Regions from separate parts of the Streptomyces rectiverticillatus genome, predicted to be linked through region 2. Evidence: riboswitches for the same ligand, from Rfam matches in the RefSeq annotation. Region 2 holds a riboswitch; the other holds the start of a gene.
The links. A riboswitch is a leader RNA that binds a small molecule or an ion and turns the genes downstream of it on or off. The one in region 2 is predicted to bind S-adenosylmethionine.

Region 1: another riboswitch for S-adenosylmethionine. It lies ahead of thrC (threonine synthase); the one in region 2 lies ahead of FGW37_RS08900 (aminotransferase class V-fold PLP-dependent enzyme).

The regions. Positions count from the first base shown of each region.
Region 1 is NZ_CP040752.1:4,367,915-4,379,674, reverse strand. Features, by position in the region: gene FGW37_RS19175 (cold-shock protein) at 1-76, opposite strand, end outside; gene FGW37_RS19170 (MoaD/ThiS family protein) at 500-775, opposite strand; gene thrC (threonine synthase) at 881-2,164, opposite strand; SAM riboswitch class I at 2,182-2,324, opposite strand; gene FGW37_RS19160 (glucosyl-3-phosphoglycerate synthase) at 2,501-3,448, shown strand; gene FGW37_RS19155 (alpha,alpha-trehalose-phosphate synthase (UDP-forming)) at 3,490-4,992, shown strand; gene FGW37_RS19150 (hypothetical protein) at 5,154-6,077, shown strand; gene otsB (trehalose-phosphatase) at 6,087-6,980, opposite strand; gene FGW37_RS19140 (DUF3263 domain-containing protein) at 7,046-7,288, opposite strand; gene FGW37_RS19135 (extracellular solute-binding protein) at 7,299-8,582, opposite strand; gene FGW37_RS19130 (SIS domain-containing protein) at 8,778-9,710, shown strand; partial or broken gene FGW37_RS33370 (ROK family protein) at 9,919-10,098, shown strand; gene FGW37_RS19120 (ROK family protein) at 10,276-11,223, shown strand; gene nagA (N-acetylglucosamine-6-phosphate deacetylase) at 11,223-11,760, shown strand, end outside.
Region 2 is NZ_CP040752.1:2,086,482-2,098,241, reverse strand. Features, by position in the region: gene FGW37_RS08935 (L,D-transpeptidase) at 1-807, shown strand, start outside; gene FGW37_RS08930 (DNA-binding transcriptional response regulator) at 827-1,228, opposite strand; gene ctaE (aa3-type cytochrome oxidase subunit III) at 1,466-2,086, shown strand; gene qcrC (cytochrome bc1 complex diheme cytochrome c subunit) at 2,154-2,963, shown strand; gene qcrA (cytochrome bc1 complex Rieske iron-sulfur subunit) at 2,960-4,015, shown strand; gene qcrB (cytochrome bc1 complex cytochrome b subunit) at 4,012-5,661, shown strand; gene trpD (anthranilate phosphoribosyltransferase) at 5,843-6,907, shown strand; SAM riboswitch class IV at 6,981-7,097, shown strand; gene FGW37_RS08900 (aminotransferase class V-fold PLP-dependent enzyme) at 7,247-8,608, shown strand; gene FGW37_RS08895 (Lrp/AsnC family transcriptional regulator) at 8,839-9,120, opposite strand; gene FGW37_RS08890 (rhomboid family intramembrane serine protease) at 9,130-9,879, opposite strand; gene FGW37_RS08885 (hypothetical protein) at 10,032-10,271, shown strand; gene FGW37_RS08880 (NYN domain-containing protein) at 10,291-11,670, shown strand.

The DNA of each region.
Region 1 (11,760 bases), 2.3 Mb from region 2:
CATCCGCACCACCGTCGACCGCGATGAAGCCGTAGCCCTTCTCCGCGTTGAACCACTTGACGGTGCCCTGAGCCATGCCTAACTCCCCTATTACTGGCCCTTGCGCAGGACCGCACTTCGCGGACCCGGGTCAGACCTCACCCCCTGGCAGCCCAGTGGGTGTGCGCCGGAACGCGTCGACCGCGGCTGAATGTATCTGCACGGATGCCGTCTGCAACAGGTCACTCGGACGAGAATTCCGGGCATGGCCGATCGAGAAAATCGGCTGAACTCCGGGTATTTCAGGGCAAGTCGGGCCGGGTATAACGCAACCAACCCGGCATTTCGTGCACACACTTCGCGCACAACTTGACGGGTTCTCATATGCGTTCGGCACTGACGCCGGGCGGGGATCGCCTCAACTGTATCGCGCTCAACAGGCGGAATCGCCCCGTCCGCTTTACGGACGAGGCGATTCCGGGGACGTCGTGCGGCAATAACGGAGGAACCCTGCGAAACCTCAGCCGCCCGCGACGGCCGGGATGACGGAGACGGCGGAGCCGTCGGGGGTGGGCGTCTGCAGCCCCTGCTCGAAGCGGACGTCGTCGTCGTTGACGTAGACGTTCACGAACCGGCGCAGCTTGCCGGCGTCGTCGAGCACACGGGCGGCGATACCGGTGTGGCCGGCCTCAAGGGACTGAATGACCTCGGCGAGGGTCGCACCCTCGGCGGTGACTTCGGCCTTCCCGCCGGTGTAGGTGCGCAGGATGGTGGGGATACGAACGGTGACGCTCATGGGGTACTCACCTTCGGTAAAACGAGTTGTGGGCAGCTGTCCCGCAGGGCTGGGGGCACCCCCGGACGGAGTTTGGGGGAGGGTGGGCACAACGGCCCGCAGACGTCAGCGGACGGACAGCCCCGCGGCGCGGAAAGCCTCCAGTGACGGCCGGATCGTCGCCGTAGGCCCGGCGGCGACGGCATCGAGCGTCTTCAGCCCGTCCCCGGTGTTCAGCACGACCGTGGTGAGCGAGGGATCGAGCAGGCCGCTCTCGATGAGCTTCTTCGTGACCCCCACGGCCACCCCGCCCGCCGTCTCCGCAAAGATCCCCTCCGTCCGGGCGAGCAGCCGGATCGCGTCGACGATCTGCTCGTCGGTGACGTCCTCGACCGCCCCGCCCGTCCGCCGCGCGATGTCCAGCACGTACGGCCCGTCGGCCGGGTTGCCGATGGCGAGGGACTTCGCGATCGTGTCCGGCTTCACCGGCCGCACCACGTCGTGCCCGTCCTTGAAGGCGCGTGCGACCGGCGAGCAGCCCTCCGCCTGCGCTCCGAAGATCTTGTACGGGCGGTCCTCGACCAGGCCCAGCGCGATGAGCTCCTTGAGCCCCTTGTCGATCTTCGTGAGCTGTGAGCCCGAGGCGATCGGCACGACGATCTGGTCCGGCAGCCGCCAGCCCAGCTGCTCGCAGATCTCGTAGGCGAGCGTCTTCGACCCTTCACCGTAGTACGGGCGGAGGTTGACGTTGACGAAGCCCCAGCCCTCCCCCAGCGGGTCGCCGATCAGTTCGCTGCAGAAGCGGTTGACGTCGTCGTACGTGCCCTCGATGCCGACGAGGTCGCCGCCGTACACCGCGGCCATGACGACCTTCCCGGCCTCCAGGTCGTGCGGGATGAAGACGCAGGACTTGAACCCGGCCCGGGCGGCCGCGGCCCCGACCGCACCCGCCAGGTTCCCGGTCGAGGAGCACGACAGTGTCGTGAAGCCGAAGGCGCGGGCGGCCTCGACCGCGATCGCGACGACCCGGTCCTTGAAGGAGTGTGTCGGGTTGCCGGAGTCGTCCTTGACGTACAGACCGCCGGTCACGCCCAGCTCGCGGGCGAGGTTGCCGGCCTCGACGAGCTTGGTGAGGCCGGGGTTGAGGCTGGGCTTGCCCGCGACGTCGGCGGGGACGGGCAGCAGGGGGGCGTAGCGCCAGATGTTCGCGGGGCCGGCCTCGATGCGCTTGCGCAGGGCCTCAGGGTCGCCGGCGGGCAGTTCGTAGGCGACTTCGAGGGGGCCGAAGCACAGGGCGCAGGCGAAGATGGGACCGAGGTCGAAGCGCTCTCCGCACTCGCGGCAGGAGAGTGCCACGGCGGGTCCGAGGTCCACAGAAGTGGTAGAGGGTTCAACAGACTGCACAGCCATGGAGGCGAGGCCCTTTCTCCTCATCTTCCTCGCGGCGTACGTCGCCACGAGACGGAATTGGCACCTTCCCCGCCGGGAGCCTCGCGTCGGATGACCGAGACCGGCTGGAGGGTTGCCGGGGCTTCAACGGGCCGTGTCCCTCTGCCCCTCGTGATGAGCGGTATGGCACTGGGCGGGGCCCAGGCGTTTGTGCACGCGGCGACCCCCGACATAGGACGGCGGTCCGCGTTGTTCAAGACTGTAACGGAAGGGACGGCCCGTTGAGAGGGGCGTCCGCACCGCGAGATGCGTCACAGAACGCGTCGCAGAACGTCCGTGAGACAGGGAGTCGTACACGTGCTGGAAGAGGTGGAGCGCTGGCTGGCCGAGCGGTCCTGGTCCGCTGCTGATCGTCCGCTCGACGTGCTTCTGGCCGCCAAACGGGACTCCGGCACCACGGTGAGCGTGGTCCTGCCGGCGCTGAACGAGGAGCCGACGGTCGGCGCCATCGTGGCGACGATCCGCCACGAGCTGATGTCGGACGCGGTGCCGCTGGTGGACGAGCTGGTGGTGGTCGACTCGGGCTCCACCGACCGCACGGCCGAGGTCGCAGCAGAGGCCGGGGCGCGCGTGGTGCACCGGGACGAGCTGCTGCCGGGCCTGCCCGCGCTGCCGGGCAAGGGCGAGGTGCTGTGGCGCTCCCTGCTGGCGACGACCGGCGACATCGTCTGCTTCGTGGACGCCGACCTGCGCGAGTTCTCGGCGGACTTCGTGTCGGGGATCGTGGGCCCGCTGCTGACCGACCCGGGCGTGCACTTCGTCAAGGCGATGTACGACCGCCCGCTGGGCGAGGCGGTCGGCCAGGGCGGCCGGGTGACCGAGCTCGTGGCCCGTCCCCTGCTGAATCTGCACTGGCCGCAGCTGGCCGGTTTCGTGCAGCCGCTCGGCGGCGAGTACGCGGCCCGCCGGTCGCTCCTGGAGCGGCTGCCGTTCCCCGTCGGCTACGGCGTGGAGCTGGGCCTTCTGGTGGACGCGCTGCACACGGTCGGCCTGGGGGCGCTGGCCCAGGTGGACGTGGGCGTGCGCAAGCACCGCCACCAGGACGGGCGGGCGCTGGGCCGGATGGCCGCCGCCATCTACCGCACCGCGCAGCTCCGGCTGGCCCGGGGGCACCTGGTGCGACCTGCGCTGACACAGTTCGAACGAACCCCGGAGGGCTTCGTTCCGCGGACGTACGCGGTGGACACGGAGGAGCGGCCGCCGATGGCCGGAATACCCGAGTACGCGCAGCGGCACGCCGCGTAAGCGTACGTTTGAGCGGTTCTTCCCGCGGCAAGGCTGGCCACATGGTCGCTGAGCACGTGCACCCCGCATCGATCGCCGCCGCACCGATCGTCGTCGCCTCCAACCGCGGCCCGGTCTCGTACCGGCGCCGCGAGGACGGCACCCTCGTGGCCGGGCGCGGCGGCGGCGGGCTGGTCTCCGGGCTCAGCTCGATACAGCGCGACGACGAGGGAGACGCCGAGGGCGGGGCCGCGGTGTGGGTGTGCGCGGCCCTGGCCGAGGGCGACCGCGAGGCGGCCCGCGCCGCCGGCCGAAGACTCTCCACGGACGACACCGGCGGGCACCACGTGCGGATGCTCGACATCCCGCCGGACACCTTCGCCGCCGCGTACAACGGCATCGCCAACTCGGTGCTGTGGTTCGTGCACCACATGCTCTACCAGACGCCCCTGGAGCCCTCCTTCGACCGGGAGTTCCGGGCGCAGTGGGCGGCCTACGAGGAGTACAACGCGGCGTTCGCGGAGGCCGTCGCCGAGGAGGCCGCGCAGGGCGCCGCGGTGCTCGTCCAGGACTACCACCTGGCGCTCGTGCCGGGCCTGCTCCGGGCGCGCCGCCCCGACCTGCGCATCGGCCACTTCTCGCACACCCCCTGGGCCCCGCCGGACTACTTCCGGATGCTGCCGGACGACGTGGCCGGGCAGCTGCTGCGCGGTGTGCTCGGCGGCGACCGGGCCGGCTTCCTGACCCTGCGCTGGGCCGAGGCGTTCGCCGCGTGCTGCGCGGACGCGCTGGGCGCGGAGGTCGTGCGGGACGGCGAGGGGCGCGCCGCCGAGGTGCGCTTCGAGGGGCGGACGACGCGGCTGGGCGTGCACGGCCTCGGCGCCGACGGGGACTTCCTGCGCGAGCGGGCGCACCGGGCGGACGTCGAGGAGCGCATGGCGGCGCTGAGGTCGCAGATCGGCCCGGGCCGCAGGGCGATCGTGCGCGTGGACCGCACGGAGCTGTCCAAGAACATCGTGCGCGGGCTGTACGCGTACCGGCTGCTGCTGGAGGAGCACCCGCAGTGGCGCGGCAAGGTCGTGCACGTCGCCTTCGCCTACCCCTCCCGCCAGGACCTCGCCGTCTACCGCGACTACACCGCCGAGGTGGAGCGGGTCGCCCGCGGGATCAACGCCGAGTTCGGCACGGAGGGCTGGGAGCCGGTCGCCCTGCACGTCAAGGACGACTTCGCGCGCTCGCTGGCCGCGTACCGGCTGGCGGACGTGGCCCTGGTCAATCCCATCCGGGACGGGATGAACCTCGTCGCCAAGGAGGTGCCGGTGGTCTCCGACCACGGCTGCGCGCTGGTGCTCTCGCGCGAGGCGGGGGCGGCGGCCGAGCTGGGCGACGAGGCGATCACCGTCAACCCGTACGACGTGGAGGCCACGGCCCGCGCGCTGCACCTGGCCCTGCTGATGGACCCCGGGGAGCGGGCGGAGCGCACCAAGCGGCTGGCCGCGGCGGCGACGGCGCTGCCGCCGGCCCGGTGGTTCACGGACCAGCTGCGGGCGCTGCGGGCGCTGTGAGCGGGTGAGCGGTGAGCCGGTGAGCGGCTGAGGGCGCCGCGGGTCGCCGGCCCGGGCCGTGACGCGCCGGAGTGCGAGCCGCACACCTCCGGGCCCCGTCTGGGCGGCCGGCGCTTCGGCGGCCCGGGCTGCCCGGATCCGGGCCGGGGTAGCCATGGCGCATGTCAAATGTCCCACGTTGGGCCGTACTTGCCACGGCGTGCGCCGCCGCCCTGACCGCGGTCGCCGGCTGCTCCTCGGACTCCTCCAAGAACGACGACGGCAAGCGGGCCGAGAGCGCGAAGGGTAGCTCCGCAGCGCCGTCCGGCTCATCGGCCGACCCGTCGGCCAACTCGTCGTCCGACCCCTCGGCCAACTCATCGGCCAACCCGTCCTCCTCCGCGGCCTCCGGCGATGCGCCCTCGGGCTCGCCGCGCACCGGTTCGCCGCCCACAGGCTCGGCGAGCGCAGGCTCGGCACCGGCCCGTTCGGCGCCGGCCGGTTCCCCGCCCCCGCCCAGCGGCTCCATACCGGTCGGCCCCGGGCCGCAGCCGTCCTACGCCGTCCAGCAGCAGCCCGCCGCCGGCAGCTGCCACTACCGCTTCACCCCGGCCAAGGAGCCGCTCCCCGACCCCGCGTGCACCCCCGGCGCGACCAACCCGAAGGTCACCCGGGCCACGCTCAAGACGACGATCTGCCGCAGCGGCTACACCGCCGGCATCCGGCCGCCCGCGAGCGTCACCAGCCGCCAGAAGACCGCCAACGCCGCCGCGTACGGCTACAAGGGCTCGCTGCGCGACGCCGAGTACGACCACCTGATCGGCCTGCAGCTCGGGGGCGACCCCAACGACCCGCGCAACCTGTGGGTGGAGCCGCCCTCCCCCGGACGCAAGGAGGGCAAGGGTGCCGGCGACCCCAAGGACGTGGTGGAGAGCCGGCTCAAGGACGCCGTCTGCTCGGGCAAGGCCGACCTGGTCAAGGTGCAGCAGGCCGTCGCACGCGACTGGACGACGGCGCTCGACGTCCTCGGCGTCCCGGGCAAGCCCGCCAAGCCCGCCAAGCCCGCCAAGGGCGCGACGACGAGCGCCCCGGACGGCGGCGGCTGAACGGCCCGGTCAGCCGGGGGCGATGCCCGGGCCCGCGCCCGGGCCGGGGCCGGGGCCGGGGCCGGGGCCGAGGCGGTCGGCGAGGGCCGTGAGCAGCTCCACGACCCCGCCCGGGCCGTCGACGACCAGATCGGCCCGGTCCGCGAGCTCGGCGACCTCGGAGCTTCCGCTGCACACCAGCAGGCCCGGGAGGCCCTCGGAGCGCAGCTTCTCCACGGCCGCGAAGGCGGCCAGGTCGCCGAGGTCGTCACCGGCGTAGAGGACACAGCCCGCGCCGCTCTCGCGCACGTACGAGGCGAGGGCGGCGCCCTTGTCGACGCCCGGCGGCCGCAGTTCCAGGACGAGCCTGCCGGGCTCGACGATCAGCCCGTGCCGCTCGGCCAGGGCGGACAGGGGCGCGCGCAGGGCGTCGAAGGCGTCTTGCGGGTGGGCGGTGCGCCGGGTGTGGACGGCGAGGGCCCGGCCCTTGTCCTCGATCCAGGTGCCCCGGCCGAAGCCCGAGCCCGCCACGATCCCCGGCAGCTCCGCCCGGGCGGCCGCGACGCCGGGAGGCGGCGCGTCGGCGGTCACGGCACCGGTCGCCGCGTCCCAGCGCTCGGCGCCGTAGTGCCCGAGGACCACGAGGCGCTCCAGGCCGGCGGCCCCGGCGAAGCCGCCGTAGCGCACCGCGACCTCGGCCGGGCGGCCGGTGATCACGGCGACCGAGCCGAGCCGGGGAGCGAGCCGAGCCAGCGCGGGCACGGCGCCCGGGTGCGCCCGAGCCTGCTCGGGGTCGGGGACGATCTCGGCGAGCGTCCCGTCGAAGTCGAGCGCGACGACCGCGCGTTGCGGACCGGCCAGGAGGGCGGCGAGGCCGTCGCAGCCGGCGGGGGTGACGGGGACGGGGAGGGAGGGGCTGCCCATGGGGCCGACCCTACTGGCTGGGCACCGCTGTTTACCGGCGTTCGCTGTCTGCCGGCGTTCGCGGCTTACCGGCGTTCGCGGCGGGCGTCCCGGATGCGCCGCAGCCGATTGACGGTGACCGGGTCGTGGGCGAGGGCCCGCGGGTCGTCCAGGAGAGCGTTGAGCAGCTGGTAGTAGCGGGTCGGGGTCATCCCGAGCCGCTCCCGCACGGCGCGCTCCTTGGCGCCGGGCCCGGAGAAGGCCCGGCGTTCCAGGGAGAGCACGGCGAGGTCGAGCTCGGAGAGCTCGCCGGGCTGTTCTTCGCTCACGCCGCCCAGCCTACTTACCGTTGCCGGCCAGCTCCGTGGCGTCGGCCTCGCGCTGGATCTCGCCGAGGACGCTCGCGGGGTCGCCGCCCTTGACGACCACCGAGCCGATCTTCTCCTTGAGGGCCTTGCTGACCTTCGCCCAGGAGGTCTTGTCGACGGGGTAGAACTCGGCGTTCTCCAGCTGGGCCAGGAAGGGCTTCAGCTTCGCCTTCGCGCTGTCGGCGGCCATCTTCTCGGAGGCGCTGGTGGTCACCGGCAGCAGGTCGTACTGGTTGGTGAAGCCGAGGACGTTCTTGGTGCTGTAGACGAAGTCGAGGAAGTGGCCGACCTCCTCGCGGTTGCCGCCCGCCTTGAACGCCATGATCCAGTCGGCGACGCCCATGGTGGCCTTGGCCTTGCCGGACTTGCCCGGCAGCGGCGCCGTCCCGTACTTGATGCCCTTGGCCTCGGCCTGCTTCATCAGCGTGGGGTGGCCGTTGAGCATGCCGACCTCGCCGCGGCAGAAGGCGTCGAAGACGTTCTGGCGGTTGGTGCGGGAGGGGTCGAGGGAGCCGGTGAGGCCCTTGCCGACGAGCTCGTCGCGCAGCCAGTTGAACGTCGCGACGTTCTCGTCGGAGGCGATGGTGTACGTGCCGTTGTGGTCGGTGTAGCCGCTGCCGCCGCTGAGCATCCACATCATGGTCTCGGCGGGCGCCTCCTCGGGGCCGAGCGGCAGACCGTAGGGGACCTTGACCCCCGCGCCCTGGAGCTTCTTGGCCGCGGCCTGAAGCTCGTCCCAGCTCTCGGGGGCCTTGGCTATGCCGGCCTTGGCGAAGAGGGTCTTGTTGTAGAAGAGCAGCCGGGTGCTGGAGACGAACGGCAGGCCGTACTGCACGCGGGCCACCTCGCCCGCGCGGGCGATCGGGGCGATGATGTCGGCCTGGGTGGGGATGGTCAGCAGCTGGTCGGCACTGTAGAGCTTGCCGGTGGCGGCGAAGTCGGCGTACGCACCGATCTGCGCGACGTCCGGGGCCTTGCCGGCCGCGACCATCTCGGCGACCTTCTTGTCGACCTCGGTCCAGCTCAGGACCGAGACGTCGACCTTGACGCCCTTGTTCTCGGCCTCGAAGGCGCGGGCGAGGGCGTCCCAGTACTTCTGGGAGCTGTTCGCCTCGCTGTCGCCGTAGTCGGCCGCGACGACGCGCAGCGTCTTGCTGCCGGAGCCGCTGTCGCTCCCGCACGCCGTCAGCGCGGGCGCCAACGCCGCCGTGGCGGCACCTGCCGCCGTCAGACCCAAGAACCGCCGCCGCTGCACTACTGCTTCCCACCTTCGTGGTTTGTGATCGTCCGCTGAAGAACGTGAGGACCATGAGGACCGTAAGAACCGTGAGTCTCCCCCGCGGGCCACCATACGGTCCAGCCGACTCCGGTTTCGCTTCGGTATCGCCCTTCCCGTGCGGGGCGGGGGCTGCTATGCACGGAGATCACCGGTGGAAGGAGAAGAAAGCCCATGCCCGAGCCCTCTCTCACCTCTGCGGAGATCACGACTCAGCCCGCCTGCTGGCGGCGCGCGGCCGAGGCTGCGGCCGAGGCCTCGGCGAGCGCGACGGGCCTTCCACGCCCCGGGGAGCGGGTGGCCGTGACCGGCTGCGGCACCTCGTGGTTCATGGCCCAGGCGTACGCGGCGCTGCGGGAGGCGTCGGGGCAGGGGGAGACGGACGCCTTCCCGGCGTCGGAGTTCCCGGTGATGCGTACGTACGACCGGCTCGTGGTGATCACGCGGTCGGGGACGACGACGGAGGTGCTCGACCTGATCGAGGAGGTGCGCGAGCGCCGGGAGGTCTTCGCGCTGACCGCCGACCCGGCGTCGCCGGTGGTGCGCGCGGCCGATGAGACGGCGGTGCTGGACTGGGCGGACGAGAAGTCGGTGGTCCAGACCCGGTTCGCGACGACGGCGCTGGCGTACCTGCGGGCGGGCCTGGAGGCGAGCGGCGCGCTGCCGGCCGGGGTGAAGGGGATGGCGGAGGCGGCGGCGGACGCGGAGACGGCGCTGAAGGACCCGTTGCCTTCCGAGGTACTGGGCGCCGGTCAGTGGACGTTCCTGGGCGCAGGCTGGGCGTACGGCCTCGCGCAGGAGGCGGCCCTGAAGATGCGGGAGGCGGCGGGCGCCTGGACGGAGGCGTACCCGGCGATGGAGTACCGGCACGGCCCGATATCGATCACGTCCCCCGGCCGCGTGGCCTGGCTCCTGGGCACCGCCCCGGCGGGCCTGGAGACGGACATCTCCCGCACGGGCGGCACGCTCGTGGCGGACGGCGCGCGGCTGGACCCGCTGGCGGACCTGATCCGCGCCCAGCGCCTGGCGGTGGCGACGGCGGAGTCCCGCGGCCTGAACCCGGACACACCGAGGGGCCTGACGAGAAGCGTGATCTTGAACGCCTGACCGGCCGAACGAACGGTACCGGCCCGAGGCGGCTCGGCACCGCGGGCTACGGCGGGGGGGCGATCGCCGCCGTATCCGGCGGGCTCACGGGCGCGAGCGCCCGGGCAACTCACTGCCGCCGCGACGGCGCGCAACCACCACCAAGCCTTCCGGCGGTGCCGAGCCGGCCCGCGGCGCGCACGGCGCCGCCGAACGCCGCGGCACCGCGATCAAGGCCGCCCTGATCGGCCCGGACCACGAACTGCTGCACGAGGCCCGCCGCCCGACCGGCCGCGACCGGGGCCCGGACACCGTCATAACCGGCATCCTGGACTTCGCCGCCGAGCTCGCGGCCACCGGCGAGGCCGCCTTCGGCGAGCCCGCGGCCGCAGCGGGCATCGCCATGCCCCGCGGCGCACGGCGCCGCCGAGCGCCGCGGCGGACTCACAGAGGCCCGGCGCGTGCGTCATCGTGTTTCGCCTCGTGGGTGGGTGGGCGGGCACGGACCCCCGCCGGAGGCGGGGAAACACCCACCCACGGGCGAGTGGACTAGACCTTTCGTACGCGGACACGCGACACTGTCCCCGTGAGACACGTCATCGCGCTCGACGTAGGCGGCACCGCCATCAAGGCCGCCCTGATCGGCCCGGACCACGAACTGCTGCACGAGGCCCGCCGCCCGACCGGCCGCGACCGGGGCCCGGACACCGTCATAACCGGCATCCTGGACTTCGCCGCCGAGCTCGCGGCCACCGGCGAGGCCGCCTTCGGCGAGCCCGCGGCCGCAGCGGGCATCGCCGTGCCCGGCATCGTGGACGCCGCCACCGGCACCGCCGTCTACGCCGCCAACCTCGGCTGGCGCGACGTCCCCCTGCGCGATCTGCTGAGCCGCCGCCTGGGAGGCACCCCCGTGGCCCTCGGCCACGACGTCCGTACCGGCGGCCTCGCCGAGGGCCGCATCGGCGCGGGCGAGGGCACGGACCGCTTCCTGTTCGTCGCCCTCGGCACCGGCATCGCCGGCGCCATCGGCGTCGAGGGCCGCATCGAGGCCGGCGCCCACGGCGGCGCGGGCGAGATCGGCCACGTCCGCGTACGCCCCGGCCCGGCCGGCCTGCCGTGCGGTTGCGGCGGCCGCGGCTGCCTGGAGACCGTCGCATCGGCCGCCGCGGTCAGCCGCGCCTGGGCGGAGGCGAGCGGCGACCCGGACGCCGACGCCGCGGACTGCGCCCGCGCCGTCGACGCCGGCGACCCGCGCGCCCGCGCCGTCTGGCAGGAGGCCGTCGACGCCCTCGCCGACGGCCTCGTCGTCGCCCACACCCTGCTGGACCCGCGCACGCTGATCGTCGGCGGCGGCCTCGCCGAGGCCGGCGAGACCCTCTTCGCCCCGCTGCGCGCGGCGATCACCGAGCGCATCACGTTCCAGCAGCTCCCCCGCATCGTCCCGGCGGCCCTCGGGGACGCCGCCGGCTGCCTGGGCGCGGGCCTGCTCGCCTGGGACCTGCTCACCACCCACCTCACGGAGGTTTCCGCCTGATGGTCGAACGAACGGTTCTCGCCGGCGCCCGCGTGGTGCTGCCGACCGGCGTGGTCGAGGACGGGCGGGTGACGGTCGAGGGCCGGCGGATCGCCGCGAACGAGAGCGGCGAGCACGCCACACTCGACCTCCCGGGCCACTGGATCGTCCCCGGCTTCGTGGACATGCACGTCCACGGTGGCGGCGGCGCGTCCTTCTCGGCGGGCGACCCCGAGGAGGCCCTGACCGCGATCCGTACGCACCGCGCCCACGGCACCACGACCATGGTCGCCTCCACCGTCACCGGCGACCTGGACGACCTCGCCCGGCAGGCGGCCGTCCTCTCCGAGCTGACCGAGCAGGGCGACCTGGCGGGCATCCACTTCGAGGGCCCGTTCATCTCCCCGCACCGCTGCGGCGCCCACCAGCCGGAGCTGCTGCGCGACCCGCAGCCGGCGGACGTCCGCAAGCTGGTCGACGCGGCGCGCGGCACGGCCCGCATGATGACGCTGGCCCCGGAGCTGGCGGGCGGCCTCGACTCGGTCCGGCTGCTCGCCG
Region 2 (11,760 bases):
TACGGCGTGGGACAGCCCATCACCGCCGAGCTGAGCACCCCCGTCCAGGACCCGGCCGCCCGTGCGATCGTCGAGCGCACCTTCAGGGTCGAGTCCCGGCCCGCCGTGGACGGCGCCTGGCACTGGGTGGACAACCGCACCCTGCACTACCGCCCGAAGGAGTACTGGCCCGCCCACACCACCGTCGACGTGCACGCCACCCTCGACGGCATCAAGGTCGGCGGCGGCCTCTACGGAGGCCCCTCCAGGGCCGTGCGGATGACGACGGGCGACCGCATCGAGGCCGTCACCGACGCGAGCGCGCACAGCATGACCGTGCTCGTGAACGGCAAGGAGGTCCGGTCCATCCCCGTGACCACCGGCAAGCCCGGTTACGCCACCCGCAACGGGGTCAAGGTGATCCTGGGCCGGGAATCCTTCGTACGCATGCGCGGCACCAGCATCGGCATCGCCGAGGGCAGCGCGGACTCCTACGACCTGCCCGTCCACTGGGCCACCCGGGTCACCTGGAGCGGCGAGTACGTGCACGCCGCGCCCTGGTCCGAGGGGTCCCAGGGCGCCGAGAACGTCAGCCACGGCTGCACCGGCATGAGCACCGCCAACGCCAAGTGGTTCTTCGACACCGTGCACGTCGGCGACATCGTCAAGGTCGTCGGGAGCGCCGGCGCGACCATGACCCCGTTCGACAACGGCTTCGGCGACTGGAACATGGCCTGGGACGAATGGCGCAAGGGCAGCGCCCTCGTCGGAGGGAAGACGGAGGGGAGCAGCCCTGCCGACGCGGCCCGCCTGCGCCCCGAGCTCTAGCCGCCCCCCGGGCGCCGCCTCAGGCGTCCACGGCCTTCCGGGCGCGCAGCAGGCCCGCCAGGGCGTCGGCGAAGGCCGCCGGGTCCAGCGGGTGCGTCACGGCCGCGTCGGCGCGGCTCCAGGTGGCCAGCCAGGCGTCCTGCGGGCGGCCCATGAGCAGCAGTACGGGCGGGCAGCGGAACACCTCGTCCTTCAGCTGCCGGCACACCCCCATGCCGCCCGCGGGCGCCGTCTCGCCGTCCAGCACGCACACGTCCACGTGGTGCTCCTCCAGGGCCGCGAGCACGCCCGGGAGCGTCGCACACTCCACGTACGCGACCGGCGGTACGTCGGGGGCGGGCCTGCGCCCGGCGGCCAGCCGGACCTGCTCGCGGGTGTCCGCGTTGTCGCTGTAGACCAGCACGGTGGCCGTCGGCTGCATCGTTCCTCCAGGCTTGTGTTCGGCACAGCTGTGGATCTGATGTGGAGCTGATCGATGGCCGGACTCTACTCCGCGAACACCCTTCCGGAGGAGGGCCCGTCAGGCGCGCGAGGTGCCCCGGAACGTCCGGTTCCCCCCTTTGGGGGACCCCGGCACTGGGCCGTACGAGCACGGCACATGCTCTTGACACACCGAACGGCACCCCCCGGAGTGAGCACGAGATAAGCGACCGACATAATGTCGGTCGTGGCGACTGCAACAGCAACAGATACCGGGCACGCACACCCGTCGGTCAATCGACCGAACCTCACCAGCGTCGGAACCATCATCTGGTTGAGTTCCGAGCTGATGTTCTTCGCGGCCCTCTTCGCGATGTACTTCACCCTGCGATCGGTGACGGGCACCGAGTTCTGGTCGGAAAAGGCGTCCGCGCTGAACCTGCCGTTCTCGGCGACCAACACCACGATCCTGGTGCTCTCCTCCCTCACCTGCCAGCTCGGCGTCTTCGCCGCCGAGCGCGGCGACGTGAAGAAGCTGCGCAGCTGGTTCGCGATCACCTTCGTGATGGGTGCCGTCTTCATCGGCGGCCAGGTCTTCGAGTACACCGAGCTGGTCAAGCACGAGGGCCTCTCGCTCTCCTCCGACCCGTACGGCTCGGTGTTCTACCTGACGACCGGCTTCCACGGCCTGCACGTGACGGGCGGTCTGATCGCCTTCCTGCTGGTTCTGGGCAGGACGTACGCGGCCAAGAGGTTCACCCACCACCAGGCGACGGCGGCCATCGTCGTGTCCTACTACTGGCACTTCGTCGACGTGGTGTGGATCGGCCTCTTCGCCACGATCTACTTGATCAAGTAATCGGTCCCGTCCCGCACCGGACCAACAGTCCAGATCGACGCAGAAGATCCTGACACCGGGGTAATCCGTGAAAAAGCTCTCCGCACGACGACGCCATCCGCTGGCGGCGGTCGTCGTCCTACTCTTCGCGCTGGCGGTAACCGGGGGGCTGTACGCCGCGTTCGCGCCGGCGGACACGGCCAAGGCCGAGGAAACCGCCCAGTCCCTCGCCATCGAGGAGGGCAAGAAGCTCTATTCCGTGGGCTGCGCAAGCTGCCACGGCACCGGCGGTCAGGGCACCACCGACGGCCCGAGCCTCGTCGGCGTGGGCGCCGCGGCCGTCGACTTCCAGGTCGCCACCGGCCGCATGCCGCTCCAGCAGCAGGGTGCCCAGGCCCCCCGCAAGAAGGCGATCTACTCGCAGGCCGAGATCGACCAGCTCGCCGCGTACATCGCCTCGCTGGGCGCCGGTCCTGCGGTCCCGACCAAGGATCAGTACAGCCCGGACGGCGCGGACATCGCCAAGGGCGGGGAGCTCTTCCGCACCAACTGCGCCCAGTGCCACAACTTCACCGGTAAGGGCGGCGCGCTCTCCAACGGCAAGTACGCCCCCACGCTTGAGGACGTCGACCCCAAGCACATCTACGAGGCCATGCAGACCGGCCCGCAGAACATGCCTTCCTTCCCCGACACGACGATGACGGAGAAGAACAAGAAGGACATCATCGCGTACCTCGACACGGTCAACAGCAGCAAGTCGGAGAGCCCGGGCGGCCTGGAGCTGGGCGGGCTCGGCCCGGTCAGCGAGGGTCTGTTCGCGTGGATCTTCGGACTGGGCGCGCTGATCGCAGTAGCCATCTGGGTCGCAGCCCACACCGCTAAGGCCAAGAAGTCATGAGTAGCCAAGACATTCCAGAAGAGAACCTGCCGAGCACGCAGGAAGCGCACGGCGGAGCCGTGACGAAGACGGCCGGCGACCCGTTCGCCGACCCCGGCCTGCCGCCGCACGAGGCCCGCATCCAGGACATCGACGAGCAGGCCGCCAAGCGCTCCGAGCGCGTGGTCGCCTTCCTGTTCCTGCTCTCGATGCTGGCCACGGTCGGCTTCATCGCCTCCTACGTCACCCTCCCGGTAGACAAGAGCATCTACGTCTTCCCGATCGGTCACATCAGCGCCCTGAACTTCGCGCTGGGCATGACCCTCGCGGTGGCGCTGTTCTGCATCGGCGCGGGCGCGGTCCACTGGGCCCGCACCCTGATGTCGGACGTGGAGGTCGCCGACGAGCGGCACGCCATCGCCGCCGAGCCCGACGTCAAGGCCAAGGTCATGGCCGACTTCAAGCAGGGCGCGGAGGAGTCGGCCTTCGGCCGCCGCAAGCTGATCCGCAACACCATGTTCGGTGCGCTGGCCCTGGTGCCGCTCTCCGGCGTGGTCCTGCTGCGCGACCTCGGACCGCTTCCGGGCACCAAGCTCCGGAAGACCGCCTGGTCCGAGGGCAAGATGCTGATCAACCAGAACACGCTGCAGCCGCTGCGTCCCGAGGACATCCAGGTCGGCTCCCTCACCTTCGCCATGCCCGAGGGCATGAAGGAGGAGGACCACGACTTCCAGAAGGAGATCGCCAAGGCCGCCCTGATGATCGTCCGGCTCCGCCCGGAGAACATCAAGGACAAGCGCGAGCTCGACTGGTCCGCCGACGGCATCGTCGCGTTCTCCAAGATCTGCACGCACGTCGGCTGCCCGATCAGCCTCTACGAGCAGCAGACGCACCACGTGCTGTGCCCCTGCCACCAGTCCACCTTCGACCTTTCCGACGGCGGACGCGTGATCTTCGGCCCGGCCGGCCACGCCCTTCCGCAGCTGCGGATCAAGGTCAACGACAAGGGCTACCTTGAGGCCATGGGCGACTTCGCCGAGCCCGTCGGTCCTGCCTACTGGGAGCGCGGATGAGCACTACGACCACGAACCAATCCGGCGCCGGCGCGCCGGGTCGCCGCAAGGCGCCCGCAGGCGAGCGGGTCGCCGACTGGGCCGACGGCCGTCTGGGTATCTACACCCTGGCCAAGGCCAACATGCGGAAGATCTTCCCGGACCACTGGTCCTTCATGCTGGGCGAGGTCTGCCTCTACAGCTTCGTGATCATCATCCTCACGGGTGTGTATCTGACGCTGTTCTTCCACCCGAGCATGAACGAGGTCGTCTACCACGGCTCGTACGTGCCCATGCAGGGCATGCACATGTCCGAGGCGTTCAAGTCGACCCTCGACATCAGCTTCGACGTCCGTGGCGGTCTGCTCATCCGGCAGATCCACCACTGGGCCGCGCTGATCTTCCTCGCGGGCATGTTCGTGCACATGATGCGCGTGTTCTTCACCGGCGCGTTCCGCAAGCCGCGTGAGGTCAACTGGCTGTTCGGCTTCCTGCTGTTCGTCCTCGGCATGTTCACCGGCTTCACCGGTTACTCGCTCCCGGACGACCTGCTCTCCGGCACCGGCGTCCGCTTCATGGAGGGCGCGATCCTGTCCGTGCCGATCGTCGGCACGTACATCTCGATGTTCCTCTTCGGTGGCGAGTTCCCCGGCTCGGACTTCGTGCCGCGGTTCTTCTCCATCCACGTCCTGCTGCTGCCGGGCATCATGCTCGGTCTGCTGGTGGCCCACCTGATCCTGGTGATCTACCACAAGCACACGCAGTTCCCCGGCCCGGGCCGGACCAACAAGAACGTCGTCGGCCTCCCGCTGATGCCGGTCTACATGGCCAAGGCCGGTGGCTTCTTCTTCCTGGTCTTCGGCATCATCGCGGCCATCGCGGCGATCGCCTCGATCAACCCGATCTGGGCCATCGGCCCGTACCGCCCGGACCAGGTGTCCACCGGCGCCCAGCCCGACTGGTACATGGGCTTCGCCGAGGGTCTGATCCGTGTCATGCCGGGCTGGGAGATCAACCTGTGGGGCCACACGCTCGTCCTGGGCGTGTTCATCCCGCTGGTCATCTTCCCGCTGGTGCTCGGCGCGATCGCGGTCTGGCCGTTCATCGAGTCCTGGGTCACCGGTGACAAGCGCGAGCACCACCTGCTGGACCGCCCGCGCAACGCCCCGACGCGCACCGCCTTCGGTGCCGCCTGGATCGCCGCGTACTTCGTGATGCTGGTCGGTGGTGGAAACGACCTGTGGGCCACCCACTTCCACCTGTCGATCAACGCCATCACCTGGTTCGTCCGCATCGGCTTCTTCGTGATCCCGGTCCTGGTGTTCATCGCCACCCGCCGGATCTGCATGGGCCTGCAGCGCCGCGACAGGGACAAGGTGCTGCACGGACGCGAGTCCGGCATCATCAAGCGCCTGCCGCACGGTGAGTTCGTCGAGGTCCACGAGCCGCTCTCGCAGGAGCAGATGCACACCCTCACGGCACACCACCAGCCGCAGCCGCTCGAGCTGGAGCCGGAGTACGACGAGAACGGCGTGGCCCGCAAGGCCGGCGCCGGGCAGCGCCTGCGGGTGAAGCTCTCCAAGGGCTTCTACGGCGAGGGGACCCAGATCCCCAAGGCCACCGTGGAGGAGTACGAGGAGATCACGAGCGGCCACGGCCACCACTGATCACCTCTGATCCACACTGATCGCTGATCGCCACAGCAAGAGCCCCGTCCAGCTCCCCCAGCTAACGCTGGGAGGTGCCCCCAGGACGGGGCTCTTCGCTGTCTTCGGGGGGTGGATAGGCTGGGCGGGCAGAGCCCCGGACGAACCCGGCTCTCCGGACCGACCACCAGGAGCGTGGACCATGAACGTTGTGACCCCGGCAGGCGGCGGCAGCGCGGTGGCCCCCTCCTGGCCGGGCCTCCTGGACGCCCTGCTCGCCGGCCGCGACCTGACCGCCGACGACACCGCCTGGGCCATGGACCGGATCATGCGCGGCGAGGCCACCGACGCGCAGATCGCGGGTTTCGTGGTCGCCCTGCGTGCCAAGGGCGAGACGGTCGCCGAGATCTCCGGCCTGGTGCGCGCGATGTACGAGCACGCCCGGCTGATCGAGGTCCCCGGCCCCAGCGTGGACATCGTCGGCACCGGCGGCGACGGTGCCAAGACCGTCAACATCTCCACCATGTCCTCGATCGTCGTCGCCGGCACCGGCGCGAAGGTCGTCAAGCACGGCAACCGGGCGGCGTCCTCGGCGAGCGGCGCCTCGGACGTCCTGGAGAAGCTGGGCGTCAACCTCGACCTCACCCCGAAGCGGGTGGTGGAGGTGGCCGAGGAAGCCGGCATCACCTTCTGCTTCGCGGTGAAGTTCCATCCGGCGCTGCGGCACGTGGCCGGGGCCCGGCGCGAGCTCGGCATCCGGACCGTCTTCAACGTGCTCGGCCCGCTGACCAACCCCGCGAAGGTCCGGGCCCAGGCCACGGGCGTCGCGGACGCCCGGATGGCCCCGATCCTCGCCGGGGTGCTCGCCGAGCGCGGCTCCTCGGCGCTGGTCTTCCGCGGCGACGACGGCCTCGACGAGCTCACCACGACCGCCACGTCGCGGGTGTGGGTGGTCTCCGGCGGCCGGGTCCGCGAGGAGGCCTTCGACCCGCGGGACGTGGGGATCGGCCTGGTGCCGGTGGAGGCGCTGCGGGGGGCCGACGCGTCCTACAACGCGGATGTCGCGCGGCGTCTGCTCGCGGGCGAGACGGGCCCGGTGCGGGACGCCGTGCTCCTCAACTCGGCTGCGGCGCTGGTGGCGTTGGCGCCCACGCAGGCGCCGCTGGCGGAGCAGATCCGGGAGGGTATCGCCCGGGCTGCGCAGTCCATCGACTCCGGGGCGGCCCGGCGGGCTCTCGAGCGGTGGGCTCTGGCGAGCAACGCGTAGTGCGGTGAAGGGGCGTCCGTGATACGGACGTCCCTTCCCGGCCGGCGATCAGTTGTGCCATACTCTCGGCCAAGGTCACGAGTGACAGCGACACGGCCCCGGCCCGCTGTCCGGCAACCCTCCTTCCGTGGCGGGGTGCCCCGGGTGATGACCAGGTCGCAGGCAGCGAGGTCTGCGGCAAGCGCGGGTCCCTCGCCAGGGATCCTGGTTGTCGAGGGAGTTCCTTCCGTGGTTCAGCGAATGCGTTAGGGCTCGAAGAGCCCCTTTTCCCGCACCCTCCTTCCCTTTCCCGCGCCCGTCGCGCGGTGGAATTCGCCTGCCTTTTTACGGGAGTTCGCCATGTCTGTCCCCACTCTTGCCTCCGACCGGTCCGTTTGCACCCCTCTGCCCGTTCTCGGGTGCGATGTCCGGGTGCCGCTGGTGACCGGGGGAGAAGTGACGTACGCGGCGCTGGACTACGCGGCCAGCGCCCCCGCCCTGCAGCGGGTGTGGGACGACGTGGCGGCGTACGCGCCCTACTACGGCAGCGTCCACCGCGGCGCGGGCTACCTCTCGCAGCTGTCGACGGAGCTCTTCGAGAACAGCCGGGCGGACGTCGCCGCGTTCCTCGGCTGCCGGGACGGGGACCAGGTGCTCTTCACCCGCTCGACCACCGACTCCCTCAACCTGCTCGCGGCCGTACTCCCCACCGGGACGCGGGTGTTCGTCTTCGAGACCGAGCACCATGCGGCGCTGCTGCCCTGGGAGCGGCGCGCGGACGTCGAGGTGACCTACCTCGACGCGCCCCGCACCCCCGGGCAGGCGGTCGAGACGCTCGAGCAGGCGCTCGCGGCCCGCGAGCCCTACGGGCCCGCGCTGGTGTGCGTGACCGGTGCGTCCAACGTGACCGGTGAGCTGTGGCCCGTCCGGGAGCTCGCCGCCGCCGCGCACGCCCACGGCGCGCGGATCGTCGTGGACGCGGCCCAGCTCGTCCCCCACCAGCGGGTGGACATCGCCGAACTGGACGCCGACTGGGTCGCCTTCTCCGGGCACAAGCTGTACGCGCCCTTCGGCGCCGGCGTGCTGGCCGGGCGGGCGGACTGGCTCCGCGACGCCGAGCCCTACCTCGCGGGCGGAGGCGCGAGCCGGCGCGTCGCGCGGGGTGCCTCCGGCGAGGTGGAGGTCGACTGGCACGACGGGGTCGCCCGGCACGAGGCCGGCTCGCCCAACGTCATCGGGGCCTACGCCATCGCGTCCGCCTGCAAGGCGCTCACCGAGGCGGGCTTCGATCGGCTCGCGGAGCGGGAGCGGCAGCTGATCACCGCGGTGCGGGAGGGGCTGGCGGCGGTGCCGGGGGTGCGGGTGCTGTCGCTCTTCGGGCCCGGAGCGCCGAGCGTGGGCGTCCTGTCCTTCACCGTCGACGGCTGGAACAGCTCACACTTCGCGGCGGCGCTCTCCGCGGAGTACGGGATCGGTGTCCGCGACGGCCTCTTCTGCGCACATCCGCTGGTGCGGACGCTGGTGGGCGCGGACTCCGCTGCCGAGGGGGAGTGCGGTGCGCCGGACGAGGGCGCGCCGCTGAACGCGATCCGCGTCAGCTTCGGCGCCGGCACGCCGGACGAGCACGTGGAGCGCTTCGTGACGGCGGTGGGCGAACTCGTCCGCCACGGAGCGAAGTGGTCCTACCGGACCGAGGGTGGGCGGTGTGTGCCGGTCGCCTGACGGCGGAGGGTTGATCGCGGGTTGCGCCCGGCCCGGCACCGCCGGATACGCGGGCGGGGGTTGCGCGCCGCTGCGGCGGGGGCGGCTGCCGGGGCAGGCCCCCGCTCCCCGCAGGGGGAAACGGTGAAAGGGCGGGTCCGGGGCCTTCCCGCCGTCGCAACGGCGATCAGCCGCAACCGGCGTGACCGGCGGTGCCGATCGGCATGAGCCGTTGTCCCAGCGACGTGCCGTCAGGCATCCAGGCCGATCGCGAACGCCGCCTCCAGGTCGTGCTGGGAGTACGTGCGGAACGCGATGTGCGTCTCCGTCGAGGCGACGCCCGGGACCTTGCTGATCCTGCCCGGGATGACGTCCGCGAGGTCGTCGTGCCGGGCCACCCGCACCATGGCGATCAGATCGTGCGCACCCGTCACCGAGTACACCTCGCTCACGCCCTCGATCGCGGCGATCTGCTCGGCGATCTCGGGGATCCGGTCGACGTCTGTCTTGATCAGCACGATCGAAGTGATCACTGCGGGCTCCTATCGGGGGTCGGGGGGCAGCCCCGCCTTCACTCTAGTCGCACGTCCGTACCTCGCCCACGCGTACAGGAAGCCCAGCGCGAAGCCCACGACGTGGGCGAGGTAGGCGACGCCGGGGCGGTCGCCGGCCGCGCGGGCGGCCACCCACTGCAGGGCGAACCAGAAGAGCAGCACGGCCCAGGCGGGGAACCGCAGCGGCAGGAAGAAGAGGAACGGGAAGAGACTGGTGACGCGGGCCCGGGGGAAGAGGTAGAGGAAGGCTCCGAGGACCCCGGAGATCGCGCCGGAGGCGCCGACGAGCGTGCGGTCGGAGGCGGCGTGCGCGGCCGCGTAGCCGAGCAGGGCGAGCACTCCGGCGGTGAGGTAGAAGAGGGCGAAGGGTCCGCGTCCCATCCGGTTTTCGGCCATGGCGCCGAAGACGTAGAGGAAGAGCATGTTCCCGAGCAGATGCAGCCAGTTGCCGTGCACGAAGAGCGCGGTGAGCGGGGTGATCAGCTCCGCCGGCGGCCCGTGCCAGAGTCTCTCGGGCACCACGCCCCAGCGCTCGAAGTAGGCGGTCTGGGCGGCGAGGAGGTTGCTGCCGCTGCCGTGGCGGGCCAGGGGTGCGGCGAGCTCCGCGGCGGGGCCCAGGAGGAACACCGCGCAGCAGGCGCCGATGAGGGCGTAGGTGACCAGGGGAACCGGCGGGCGGATCCCGTCGTGGCCCCCGTGCGCCGCGGTCCCGGCTGCCTTTCCGGCCTTTCCCAACATGAGCAGATCATGACGTACCGGCAGCAAAGCGCACAGAGTGCCTCGCCGGGCCGGTGAAGCGGGCCCGCACTCCGCGCCGCATGACCATCAGGCCGTAGGGTTACGGGAAGCACACCCGCAGTTCGATGGACTTGATGAGGACGGACGACACGATGGGCGTTCCCCAGCCGACAGCCGGGACCCGGTGGCGCTGCGCTCTGTGCGGCAATCTCACCCGGTTCGATGTGACGCGTACGACCAAAGCCGTGGAATTCGTTCATCTCGACCTCTCCGGCGAGCCGCGCGTGGAGGAACGCGAGGTGGTCAGTGAGACGATCGAGTCCGTGCGTTGCCGCTGGTGCAACGCGGTCGACCAGGTCGAGCTGGTGGACCGGCCGGGCGCGAAGGCCTGAAGAACGGGAGCGGTGAGCGGTGGTGGAGCACACGGGTGGCGCGGAGGCGGCCGGTGAGCCAGGTGACACCGGTGGGACCGACGGCGCTGCCGAGGTGCTCGACCGTCCGTTGCCGGAAGGCGTGCGGCGCCGGGTCATCGGCCTGGTCGCGGAGGCGTTCGGCGGCCTGACGGTGGCCGAACTCCCGGCGGCGCTGCGGCAGTACGCCCGGTTCACGCCGAGCCGGCGGGCCAAGTTCGCGGGCAATGCGATGGCCGCGGCCGTGGAGAACGACGAAGCGTTCCGCCGGCGCATCTCGGCCCGGCTGCGCGAGACGGGCTCCGAGCTCGCCGAGGCGCTGGACGCGGGTTCGCCGCCGGCGGCCGCCGATCCGGAGGACGTGGCCGCCATGGCCTACGTGCTGCGGCCCACGGGCTGGGTCAAGCTCGTGACGGCGGCCGGCGAGGAGGCCCTGCGGGCGACCGCGGAGCGCGCGGGCGAGGAGGCCCAGCGCGAACTGCGGCGGCTGCGCGAGGAGCTGGCGGAGGCCCGGGCCGCGGGGCGGGCCGAGGCCGAGCGGGTCCGCGCCGAGCTGGAGGCGGTCCGCAGGGAAACCGATGCGCTGCAGCGCAAGCTGCGCAGCGCGGTCGCCGACGTGCGGCGCGGCGAGGCCGCCCTGCGCAAGGCGGAGGCCGAGCTGGAGTCCGTGCGGGCGGCCGGTGCGGCCGAGAAGGCCGCCGCGCTGGGGGAGACCCGCCGGCTCAAGACGCGGCTGTCGGAGGCCGAGGCCGCGCTGGAGGCGAGCCGCCGGGCGGTGCGCGAGGGCCGCAGCGTGGAGGACATGCGCCTGCGGCTGCTGCTGGACACGGTCCTGGACGCGGCGCAGGGGCTGCGCCGCGAACTGGCGCTGCCGCCCGTCTCCGTGCACCCCGCGGACACGGTGGACGCCGTCGAGCCGGGCCGGATGACCCCGAAGGACATCGCCACGCGCGCCCTGTCCGAGACCGATCCCGCACTGCTGGACCAGCTGCTGGCCCTGCCTCAGGCACACCTCGTCGTCGACGGCTACAACGTCACCAAGACCGGCTATCCGACGATGCCGCTGGACAAGCAGCGGCTGCGGCTGCTGGGCGGGCTCGCGATGCTGGCCGCGCAGACGGGCGCCGAGGTGACCTGCGTCTTCGACGGGGCCGAGCTGGCCGCGCCCGTGCTGCTCGCGCCGCCGCGCGGGGTGCGGGTGCTCTTCAGCAAGCCCGGGGTGACCGCGGACGAGCTCATCCGCCAGCTGGTGCGGGCCGAGCCCCCGGGCCGTCCGGTCGTGGTGGTCTCCACCGACCGCGAGGTCGCCGACGGCGTCGCGAAGGCGGGCGCCCGGCCGGTGGCATCGGCCTTGCTCCTCAAGCGACTTGCCCGTACCTGACCGTCAAGCCGTCATCACCGGCTGTGTCACGTTGGTAAAGCTTCTGTTGAGGCGAGAGATTTTTCTGATGAGGATTTGAACGGATCAGTC